3 regions of the Rhizobium sp. CRRU65 genome follow, and region 3 is predicted to be linked to each of the others. Evidence: riboswitches for the same ligand, from Rfam matches in the RefSeq annotation. Region 3 holds a riboswitch; each other region holds the start of a gene.
The links. A riboswitch is a leader RNA that binds a small molecule or an ion and turns the genes downstream of it on or off. The one in region 3 is predicted to bind FMN.
Positions count from the first base shown of each region.

Region 1: it holds a riboswitch for FMN, as region 3 does, so the genes downstream of both, ribB (3,4-dihydroxy-2-butanone-4-phosphate synthase) here and ACM5SV_RS10810 (DMT family transporter) in region 3, are expected to answer to the same signal.
Region 2: it holds a riboswitch for FMN, as region 3 does, so the genes downstream of both, ACM5SV_RS14485 (6,7-dimethyl-8-ribityllumazine synthase) here and ACM5SV_RS10810 (DMT family transporter) in region 3, are expected to answer to the same signal.

Region 1 is NZ_JBLYZH010000014.1:107,098-110,366, forward strand. It holds gene ACM5SV_RS25540 (SDR family oxidoreductase) at 1-650, shown strand, start outside; gene ribB (3,4-dihydroxy-2-butanone-4-phosphate synthase) at 880-1,515, opposite strand; FMN riboswitch at 1,642-1,792, opposite strand; gene ACM5SV_RS25550 (glucose 1-dehydrogenase) at 1,988-2,770, opposite strand; gene ACM5SV_RS25555 (SDR family oxidoreductase) at 3,047-3,269, opposite strand, start outside.
Region 2 is NZ_JBLYZH010000006.1:131,420-134,688, forward strand. It holds gene ACM5SV_RS14465 (adenylate/guanylate cyclase domain-containing protein) at 1-70, opposite strand, end outside; gene ACM5SV_RS14470 (hypothetical protein) at 275-499, shown strand; gene ACM5SV_RS14475 (GCG_CRPN prefix-to-repeats domain-containing protein) at 615-920, opposite strand; gene ACM5SV_RS14480 (SRPBCC family protein) at 1,106-1,552, opposite strand; FMN riboswitch at 1,792-1,934, shown strand; gene ACM5SV_RS14485 (6,7-dimethyl-8-ribityllumazine synthase) at 2,013-2,447, shown strand; gene ACM5SV_RS14490 (SDR family oxidoreductase) at 2,515-3,269, opposite strand, start outside.
Region 3 is NZ_JBLYZH010000004.1:370,307-373,575, forward strand. It holds gene lon (endopeptidase La) at 1-981, shown strand, start outside; gene hupB (DNA-binding protein HupB) at 1,188-1,463, shown strand; FMN riboswitch at 1,586-1,740, shown strand; gene ACM5SV_RS10810 (DMT family transporter) at 1,832-2,743, shown strand; gene ACM5SV_RS10815 (esterase-like activity of phytase family protein) at 2,817-3,269, shown strand, end outside.

The DNA of each region.
Region 1 (3,269 bases), on a different contig from region 3:
AGGACGCGCTCGGTGCCGTCATCGCGGAAATCGAGGCGGAGGGCGGTCAGGCCGTCGCCATATCAGGCGATGTCAGGGATGAGGCGCTGCAGGCAAGGCTCGTCGAAACGGCGGTCTCGCGCTTCGGTGGGCTCGACATCGCCTTCAACAATGCCGGCATCCTCGGTGAGATGGGGCCGGTCGCCGGGCTGTCGCTGGAGGGCTGGCGCGAGACGATCGAGACCAATCTCACCGCCGCCTTCCTCGGCGCCAAACACCAGTCGGCGGCGATGGCAAAAGGCGGCGGATCGCTGATCTTCACCTCGACTTTCGTCGGCCACACCGTCGGCATGCCTGGCATGGCCGCCTATGCGGCGAGCAAGGCGGGGCTGATCGGCTTCGTGCAGGTGCTCGCCGCTGAACTCGGAGCGCAGAAGATCCGCGTCAACGCACTGCTTCCCGGCGGCACCGACACACCCGCCAGCATCACCAACGCGCCTGATGCCACGCCGGAGGTGCTCGCCTTCGTGGAGGGGCTGCATGCGCTGAAACGCATGGCGCAACCCGAAGAGATCGCCAATGCGGCGCTTTTCCTCGCCTCCGACATGTCGAGCTTCGTGACCGGCACGGCGATGCTGGCAGATGGTGGGGTTTCGATCAGCCGAACATAGGGGCAGGAAATAGGGTGTGCTGTGGCAACCAGCCGTGCGCGTCTGGGACCCAGCCACCCGCCCTCGTCCTTCGAGGCTGCGGCCTGCGGCCTGCGTGCCTCAGGATGAGGGCTGGTCCGTGTGCCATGCCGCTGCGCTTCCCGTTGAACCAGGTCGCAACCTCTCTCCAGCCTCATCCTGAGGTGCCCCGCAGGGGCCTCGAAGGACGGGGCTGGCCGCTTTGCGCAGATCAGGCGACTTCGCGTATGTCTTTTGCCGCCTGGCGGTCGAGATAGGCGACCAGGTCCTCGATGGTGACGAGGGGGAGGTTGTGGCGTTCGGCGAAGAGCGTGAGTTCGGGCAGGCGGGACATGGTTCCGTCGTCGTTGGCGACTTCGCAGATGACGCCGGCGGGGATCCGTCCGGCGAGGCGGGCGAGATCGACGGCGGCTTCGGTGTGGCCGGGGCGGCCGAGCACGCCGCGGGGGTTGGAGCGCAGCGGGAAGATATGGCCGGGGCGGGCGAATTCGGCGGGCTTTGCGCGATCGTCGACCAGGGCGCGGACGGTGGCGGCGCGGTCGGCAGCCGAGATACCGGTCGTCGTGCCCTTGAGATAATCGACCGAGACCGTGAAGGCGGTTTTGTGCGATTCCGTGTTGTTGGGCACCATGAGCGGAATATCGAGCGCATCGAGACGCTCGCCTTCCATGGCGATGCAGACGAGTCCACGGGCGTGGGTCATCATGAAGGCGATTGCCTCAGGGGTGACGGCATCGGCCGCGACCACGATATCACCTTCATTTTCCCGGTTCTGGTCGTCGACGACGACGACCATCTTGCCGCTGGCAATGGCTGATATGGCATCTTCGATTGTTGCGATAGTCATGCTGTCTGGCCTTTCAAGGGTTATGTCAGCTGACTGACATGGTCTGCTCGGCTCAGTCCGTGAGCGAGCCTTCTGCCCTTGGGCGAACAAACGTCGGCCGACTCCGGGATGGAGTGCGACTGCCCGTGTTGTCCTCTTCCATCCGGACTATACCGTCGGCTCCGGCATCTCACCGGATCTGCTGACCTTCCGACAGGAGGTGCCGGAAGCGCTCGCGGGCTCCAGGATTGCTCCTGATACCGCCGGTGGGGAATTACACCCCGCCCTGAGAACACTTCAAAGATAGGATCAAAAACAGGCGGATGGCAAGGTCACTCGACCAGGCAAAAATGCAAAGCTGCCCTGACGCCGATGGACACACTGTTCACACGGAGGCGACGACCGTGTCGCCTTCCGCACTTCGCTGGTGGTTTGCTCTTTGTTCGATGCATGTCGTTGTCCCAAAACCGCTACGCAATTTTGGGCGCCTGCATCAGGACATGATCAGGCCGCCGTCGACATTGATCGTCTGGCCGGTGATATAGGCGGCGTCATCGCTGGCGAGGAAGGTCACCAGGCCTGCGACATCTTCCCCAGAGCCGGCCCGTTTCATCGGGATGCCCTCGACCCATTCCTTCATCAGCTCGCCGGGGGCGTAGTTGCCGAGCAGCTTGCCCCAGGCCTGGTCGTTATAGGCCCACATGTCGGTCTCGATGATGCCGGGGCAGAAGGCGTTGACGGTGATCTTCTCGGTCGCGACTTCCTTGGCCAGGCTCTGGGTGATGCCGACGACCCCCATTTTCGAGGCGGCATAATGCGGGGTGTAGATGAAGCCGTCGCGCGCCTGGCCGGAAGCGGTGTTGATGATGCGGCCGCCGCGCTTGTGCTTGCGCATTCGTGATATTGCCTCCTGGGCGCAGAGGAAGACGCCCTTGGTGTTGACGGCCATGACCTTGTCCCACTCGTTTTCGGTCAGGTCCTCGACGCGGGCGATGGTGATGACGCCAGCATTCTGGATCGAAACGTCGACCGAGCCGAATTCCTTCTCGGCGGCATCGTAGAGGGCGGTGACGCTTGCCTTGTCGGTGACATCGCCGATGAAGGAGATCGCCTTGCCGCCTTCGGCCCGGATCTGTTCGGCGACGCCGTGGACCAGGTCCTCATTGGCCGAGACGACGAGATTGGCGCCTTCTTTCGCGAAGCGTTTGGCGATCGCCGCTCCGATGCCGCGGCTACCCCCGGTAATGACGACAGTCTTCTGCTCAAAGCGTTTCATGCTCTTTCCTTGTCCGTCGATAAACAGCAAATCTGGGTGCGACCTACCATGCGATCATTATTGGAGATCAAACGGTTGTCGCGAATTCAGGCAGTCTAGAGCGCCGATGACGATCCGAGCCCTCGGTCCGTTCGACAACCCGTTCGATCAGCGTGAAGGGCGGGCAAGACGGCGATATCGCACGCCGTCTTGCCCGTTGGTCCCTTCAGCGCCTCGATCTCAGCCAGGGAGGAAGCGAGATCGGTCACTTTCCAGCAGCGGCAATGAGCTTTCTCATCACCAGCAGCAGAAACCGCCGTCGACGAGAAGATCGACGCCGGTCACGAAACTTGCTGCATTCGACAGCAGAAACACCGCCGGGCCTACCATCTCGTCCACCGCTGCCATGCGCTGCATCGGCGTCTGCTCTTCGAAGAGCTTGGTCTGGTGGACCATCTCCGGACGGGTGTTCATGGGCGTTGCCGTGTATCCGGGGGAGATGGTGTTGACGCGAATGCCG
Region 2 (3,269 bases), on a different contig from region 3:
GAAACCGTTCGGGACCAGGCGAGGCCCCGGCCTCGTCAACCAGCCAGGCAAGGGGAGATGGCAGATCCATGGCTTAACATCGCACGCTCACCGGGGCGGCCGCAAGGACATCCCGGAGTGACCGCTTGCGGTCATCCCCGGGCTCGGAAAAAGGCGTCCACTCCCCTGTCGAAAAACCATGCGCCGCGGTGGAAAACAAAAAATAAACACTTTAAACTTGCGCAACTTTGATTCCATTATAGGGCCATTCGTCATCGTGTGATTGAGGGGTACGATGGGCACGATATTCTGGCCGAAAGATCCGCTGGATGGGAATGACATGACGCTGCTGATGTCGATCCTTCGGCGATGGTGCGAAAGGTATCAGGTCGAGCTGACGGCGGAGGAGAGCAGCCGCAAGGCGAAGGAACTCGTCGAATGGTTCGAATTCGGCGTCAAGGATCCCGTCGAACTCGAGGAGTTGATCGACGACAAGCACTGGCTCGTCAGCAGGATCTGACCCTCTCGGGCAAATCGCAAGAACGCTGGCTGTCAGCGTCAGCGACGCCGTTTCATGAGAAAAGGCCGGGCGAAAATCGCTCCGGCCTTCGTCCATTTGCATCTAAGCGAGACCCTTAGTCATCCCGCCAACGACGGTCGCGATCCCAACGCCGCTCATGGCGCCAGCGCGGCCCATCCCAATCGCGGTGACGCCGCTCCCAGCCCCAGCGGGGCGGACCACCGTAGAAAGCGACGGGCGGCGGGCGTCTCCAGCTTCGCCGGCATTCGCCCCAGCGCGTCAGATGCCAGCCGCGACCGCAGGCGTAGTCGACCTTTGTGACACTGCTCTGGACATTGATTGTCCCCATCGGCATTGCCTCCGCGGTACCGATCGAGAGGCTGCCGGCAAGCAAGGCAGCCGCGATAGAAAGTGCCTTCATCGTGAACTCCATTTTCAATCCAGCCGTCCGCAGATTAGGACCGCTAAATTGAACTGGAGATGAACTGCGCGTTCATGTTTGCGGTAGCAAAAGAAGCGCTTCCGCACGACCCGCTTGGGCGCTCGCCGACCGTTGTTGTCACAACCGCAAGCGCATCAGAGACGCCCCGCTGCCGGCAAATTTGTTCATGTCCGGCCGTAAAAAGCGTCGGGACCCGGATCCCGCCCGGCGGCGACTTCGGTCAGGCGCCCCAGGTAATGCGCCCAGCCTTCCGCATGGCCGGCGCATTGATCGGCGCTGGGCAGGCCGCTATGAGTGAGCCGCAACAGCGTTCCGCCCTCCTGTTCGATCAGGTCGATCTCGACCAGGCTCGACCCCGGCGGCACCACTTCGCTGCCGTCCCAGCCGAAGCTGTAGGCAAGGCGATGAACCGGCACCACCTCACGAAACGAGCCGCGCGCAAAGCGGGCGCCGGTGACGTTGACGAGATAGAGCCCGCCGGGCTGCGGCTCGACCTGCGCTTCCGTTCCCATCCAGCGCAGGATCTTCTCCGGATCGGTCATCAGCGCAAACACCGCGGCCGGCGGCGCCGCAATATGCGCCTCGCGGTGAACGACGAAAGATTCTGGCATCACTCTCTCCCATGGTTGTCACGGCCCCGCCCAGGCGGAGACAGCGCGTCCTGTCTTGTCGTGCTTCTGACGTGGATGTCCTCACGGAGAGCATGTAGGCGCAAGCTCCTCCTCCGCAAGAGGGATTGCCCGCCGCCATCGGCGAACGAGCGAAATCGCCGCTTGGGGAGCCTGATCCAGCTCCGGCCGCGAAAGCATATCGACCTATTGCCAGCCCGCCGCCTTCCCCCTATTGTCCGCGCCGTTCTCAGGGCGGGGTGCAAGTCCCTACCGGCGGTATGCAATTTCGATTGCGAGCCCGCGAGCGCCTTCTTAGGAAGGGTCAGCAGATCAGGTGAGATGCCTGAGCCGACGGTCATAGTCCGGATGAAAGAGAACGTGCGTTCCTGCCGCCCTTGCGGCTGTCGGGAACGTTCGTGATCGCCTTGGGTGATGTGTCTGTTCGCCAAAGGAGATTACCGTGACACCCACCCGCTACGCCTTCGTCAAAGCCAGTTGGCACGCCGACATCGTCGACCGCGCCCTTCATGGCTTCCATCAGCTTATTCCGCCCGAGCAGGTCGACGTGTTCGACGTCCCCGGCGCATTCGAGATGCCGCTGCTGTCACGCGATCTTGCGGCAACCGGACGTTACTGCGCGGTCATTGCCGCCGCCTTCGTCGTCGACGGCGGAATCTACCGCCACGAATTCGTCGCTCAGGCCGTCGTCGATGGGCTGATGCGCGCCGGCATGGATACGGGCGTGCCGGTACTGTCGGTCTCACTGACGCCGCATCAGTATCAAGAAACCGAGCACCACAAGCAGATCTACCGCGCGCACTTCGTCGAGAAAGGCCGCGAAGCAGCAAAAGCGGCTCTGACGATCGGCAAAACGCGCGCCGCTCTTGCCGCGTAGTCAGCGGTTCGACGAATAGAGGAACGCAGGAGATGAAGACGGCGGGGCACTCCCGCCGTCGACCGCATCAGATCGACTTCACCTCGCCGCCATCCATGCGTAGCGCCGAGCCGGTCATCCAGCGGGCACCCGGCGACACCAGGAAGGCCATCAGTTCGGCGATTTCCTCCGGCTCGCCGTAGCGGGCGATGCCCGCCTGCTCGGGGAAATGCGCGGTCACCTCCTCCACGCTCACACCGTGCAGCCGCGCCCAGTGCTCAAGATAGGAGCGGCGCCGGCCGGTCATGACGGGACCGGGCAGCACGCTGTTGACCTGCACGCCATCGGTGATGCCGCGATCGGAAAAGGCCTTGGCGAGTGCGACGATGGCAGCATTGATGGTACCGACCGCCGCATACGGCGCCTTCGGAAACACCGCCGAATTGCCCGACATCAAGACGACGGAGCCCTTCGCCTCTCTCAGCGCCGGCCATGCCGCAACCGTCAGGCGCCTCGCGCCGTGCAGCTTTAGCGCCAGCCCGTCTTCCCACTGCGCATCGGTCATCTCGAAAAGATCGATCTGCGGCACACCGCCGGCGATGTTGAGCAGCGCATCGATGCGGCCAAAGGCGCCAAGCGCCTGATCGACCACGGCCTGCGCCGCTTCCGGCTCGGCGAGGTCGGCGCCGATGACGAGGGCTTGCGCGCCGCCCGCCCTCACCGCCTGCGCGGTCTCCTCAAGATTGGCGCGGTTGCGCGCGACCAGCACCAGCGCGGAAAAATCGCGCGCGAGGCGCAGCACCGTCGCCTGGCCGATGCCCTGGCTGGCGCCGGTGATGATGG
Region 3 (3,269 bases):
CCAGCGCCTCTGATGGACCGCATGGAGATCATCCGTATCGCCGGCTACACAGAGGATGAAAAGCGCGAAATCGCCAAGCGGCACCTGTTGCCGAAGGCCATCAAGGAACATGCGTTGCAGCCGGAAGAATTCTCGGTCAGTGACGACGCCCTGATGTCGATCAGCCAGCATTACACCCGCGAAGCCGGCGTCCGCAACTTCGAGCGCGAGCTGATGAAACTCGCCCGCAAGGCGGTCACCGAGATCATCAAGGGCAAGACGAAGGCCGTTCACGTGACGGCTGCCAACATCTCCGACTATCTGGGCGTCCCGCGCTTCCGCCATGGCGAAGCAGAGGGCGAGGATCAGGTTGGCGTCGTGACCGGTCTTGCCTGGACGGAAGTCGGCGGCGAGCTGCTGACCATCGAAGGTGTGATGATGCCGGGCAAGGGCCGCATGACGGTCACCGGCAATCTGAAGGAAGTCATGAAGGAATCGATCTCGGCAGCGGCCTCCTATGTCCGCTCGCGCGCTGTCGATTTCGGCATCGAGCCGCCGCGCTTCGACAAGAGCGACATCCACGTGCACGTGCCGGAAGGCGCAACCCCGAAGGATGGTCCCTCGGCTGGTGTCGCCATGGCAACCGCGATCGTCTCGATCATGACCGGCATCCCCGTGGACAGGCATGTGGCCATGACCGGTGAAATCACGCTTCGTGGCCGTGTGCTGCCGATCGGCGGTCTCAAGGAAAAGCTGCTCGCAGCGCTTCGCGGCGGCATCAAGAAGGTGCTGATTCCGGAGGAAAACGCCAAGGACCTGGCGGAGATTCCTGACAACGTGAAGAACAACATGGAGATCATCCCGGTATCCCGCATGGGCGAGGTGATCAAGCACGCGCTGATCCGGCGGCCGGAGCCAATCGAATGGGATGGCACGGTGGAAACGCCGGTCATCACATCGGTCGAAGGCCTCGATGAGACAGGCGCAACCATAGCGCATTGAGTGGCCTTTGCCACATTTATGCCCAATTGGCCCAAAACACGGAAAAAGGCTGGCGGAAACGCCAGCCTTTTTTGTGAAAACGTCATGTAGACGCTTGCTTTTCCTTGATTTGCAGGGCTTTTGGGTTTTCGGCGGGCCTGATGAAACCTATTCTGCGCCTAGCTTACTTTTGAGTCGTTTCATACCATTTAGAAAGGGGTGGAAACATGAACAAGAATGAACTCGTGTCCGCAGTAGCCGAAAAGGCAGGACTGACGAAGTCTGACGCGGCTTCCGCTGTTGACGCGGTTTTCGACGTTGTCCAGGCTGAACTCAAGAACAAGGGCGACATTCGCCTCGCGGGTTTCGGCAGCTTCACCGTTTCTCATCGTGCCGCATCGAAGGGCCGTAACCCGTCGACGGGCGCTGAAGTCGACATTCCGGCTCGCAACGTGCCGAAATTCACGCCCGGCAAGGGCCTGAAGGACGCCGTCAACGGCTGATCTGAGATTATCCGCCAGCCGGAAACGAGACCGGTTGTGTAGGATTTGAGAGGGGTTCGGCTTTGCCGGACCCCTTTTGTTTGGGCGGATCTTGCCGTCGCGGGGGCTTTGATCTACGACAGTTCTGTTCTCAGGGCGGGGTGAAACTCCCCACCGGCGGTAAGGGTTTCGGCCTGAGCCCGCGAGCGCCTTCTTTCGCGCCCATGCGGAGGAGGGGTCAGCAGATCCGGTGTGATTCCGGAGCCGACGGTTAAAGTCCGGATGGAAGAGAATGAGTGTCGGCCACGCGGAGGGCAGGGTTGCCCTGTGTCGCTTGGTCGTGGCTCATGCGTCCTGATTTATGTTGGTCCCTGTTTTGGATGAAAGACATGAATCAGACTTCTGTTGCCGTCGAGCCGTCCCGCGCCGTTGTCGGTGCCATCTGGATGGTCCTTGCCGGCATTGCCTTTTCGCTTCTCAACGTCGTCACCCAATGGCTGACGATGAAGCTTGCCTTTCCCTCGGCGTCCGCAGCCTTCTGGCAATATGGCTTCGCCTTCCTGTTTTCGCTGCCGTTCCTGAAGAGGCTCGGCCTTGCGGCGATGCGCACGCACTATCCTTGGCGTCACCTCGCGCGCGTCGCGCTTGCCGCGCTCGGCGTCGAGGCCTGGGTCGCCGGCCTTGCCACGGTGCCGATCTGGCAGGCGATCGCACTGGTGATGACCTCGCCCTTCTTCATCATTCTGGGCGCCCGGCTTTTCCTCGGGGAGCGCGTGGGCCCGGCCCGCTGGGCCGCGACGGCAGCGGGTTTCACCGGAGCGATGATCATTCTGCAGCCATGGTCTGATGGTTTTGGCTGGGCGGCTCTCTTGCCTGTGCTTTCGGCGCTGCTGTGGGGCGCCTCGTCGCTGATCACCAAGAGCCTGACAGGCATCGAACGGCCAGAGACGATCACCGTCTGGCTGCTCGTTCTGCTGACGCCGATAAATGGCGGGCTGGCGCTTGCGGCAGGCTTTGCAGTGCCGACGGGCGCAACCCTTGCCCTGTTCCTGCTGGCGGGGCTGCTGACCGCGGTAGCGCAGTATTTCCTGACGCTAGCCTATGCCGCAGCGGATGCCGCCTATGTCCAGCCGTTCGACGATCTGAAGCTGCCGTTGAACGTGCTGGCCGGTTGGCTGTTCTTCGGTTATGCGCCGGCGGGTTATCTCTGGCTGGGAGCGGCTCTCATCTTGTCTGCTTCGCTGTTCATCATGCGAAACGAGATGCGCCGGGAGCGCAAACCAGAGCCTGACATGATCTGACGCAAAATGCCGCATCTGTCATGCCTCTGTCATGCCGCTCGCGCAGAAAACTCATGTTTCGAATGTTCGACACATGGGGGATTTCATGACAATTTCATCGCGCAAGGCAGCGCTCGCTGCCGTGCTTCTCGCATCCGTCGCCTTTCCGGCCGCGGCCGAGCCGGTTTTCAACCGCATCGCTTCCTTCCCGGTCGCAGAGAACCTGCCTGTTGATAAGGACAAGCTTTCGGTGAGCTCCGCCGAGATCATCACCGCGACCGAAGACGGCAACACGCTGATCTATAGCGACAGCCCGCTCGGCGCGATCGGCTTTATCGACATTACCGATGCCAAGGCCCCGAAGGCCGGCGGCGCGCTGATGATGGACGGCGAGCCGACATCGGTCACCTGGAGCGCCGGCAAGGCACTGGTTGCCGTCAACACCTCCGAAAGCAAGGCCAAGCCCTCGGGCCGTCTCGCGATCGTCGACGTGGCGACCAAGAAGATCGAAAACACCTGCGATCTCGGTGGTCAGCCGGATTCGATC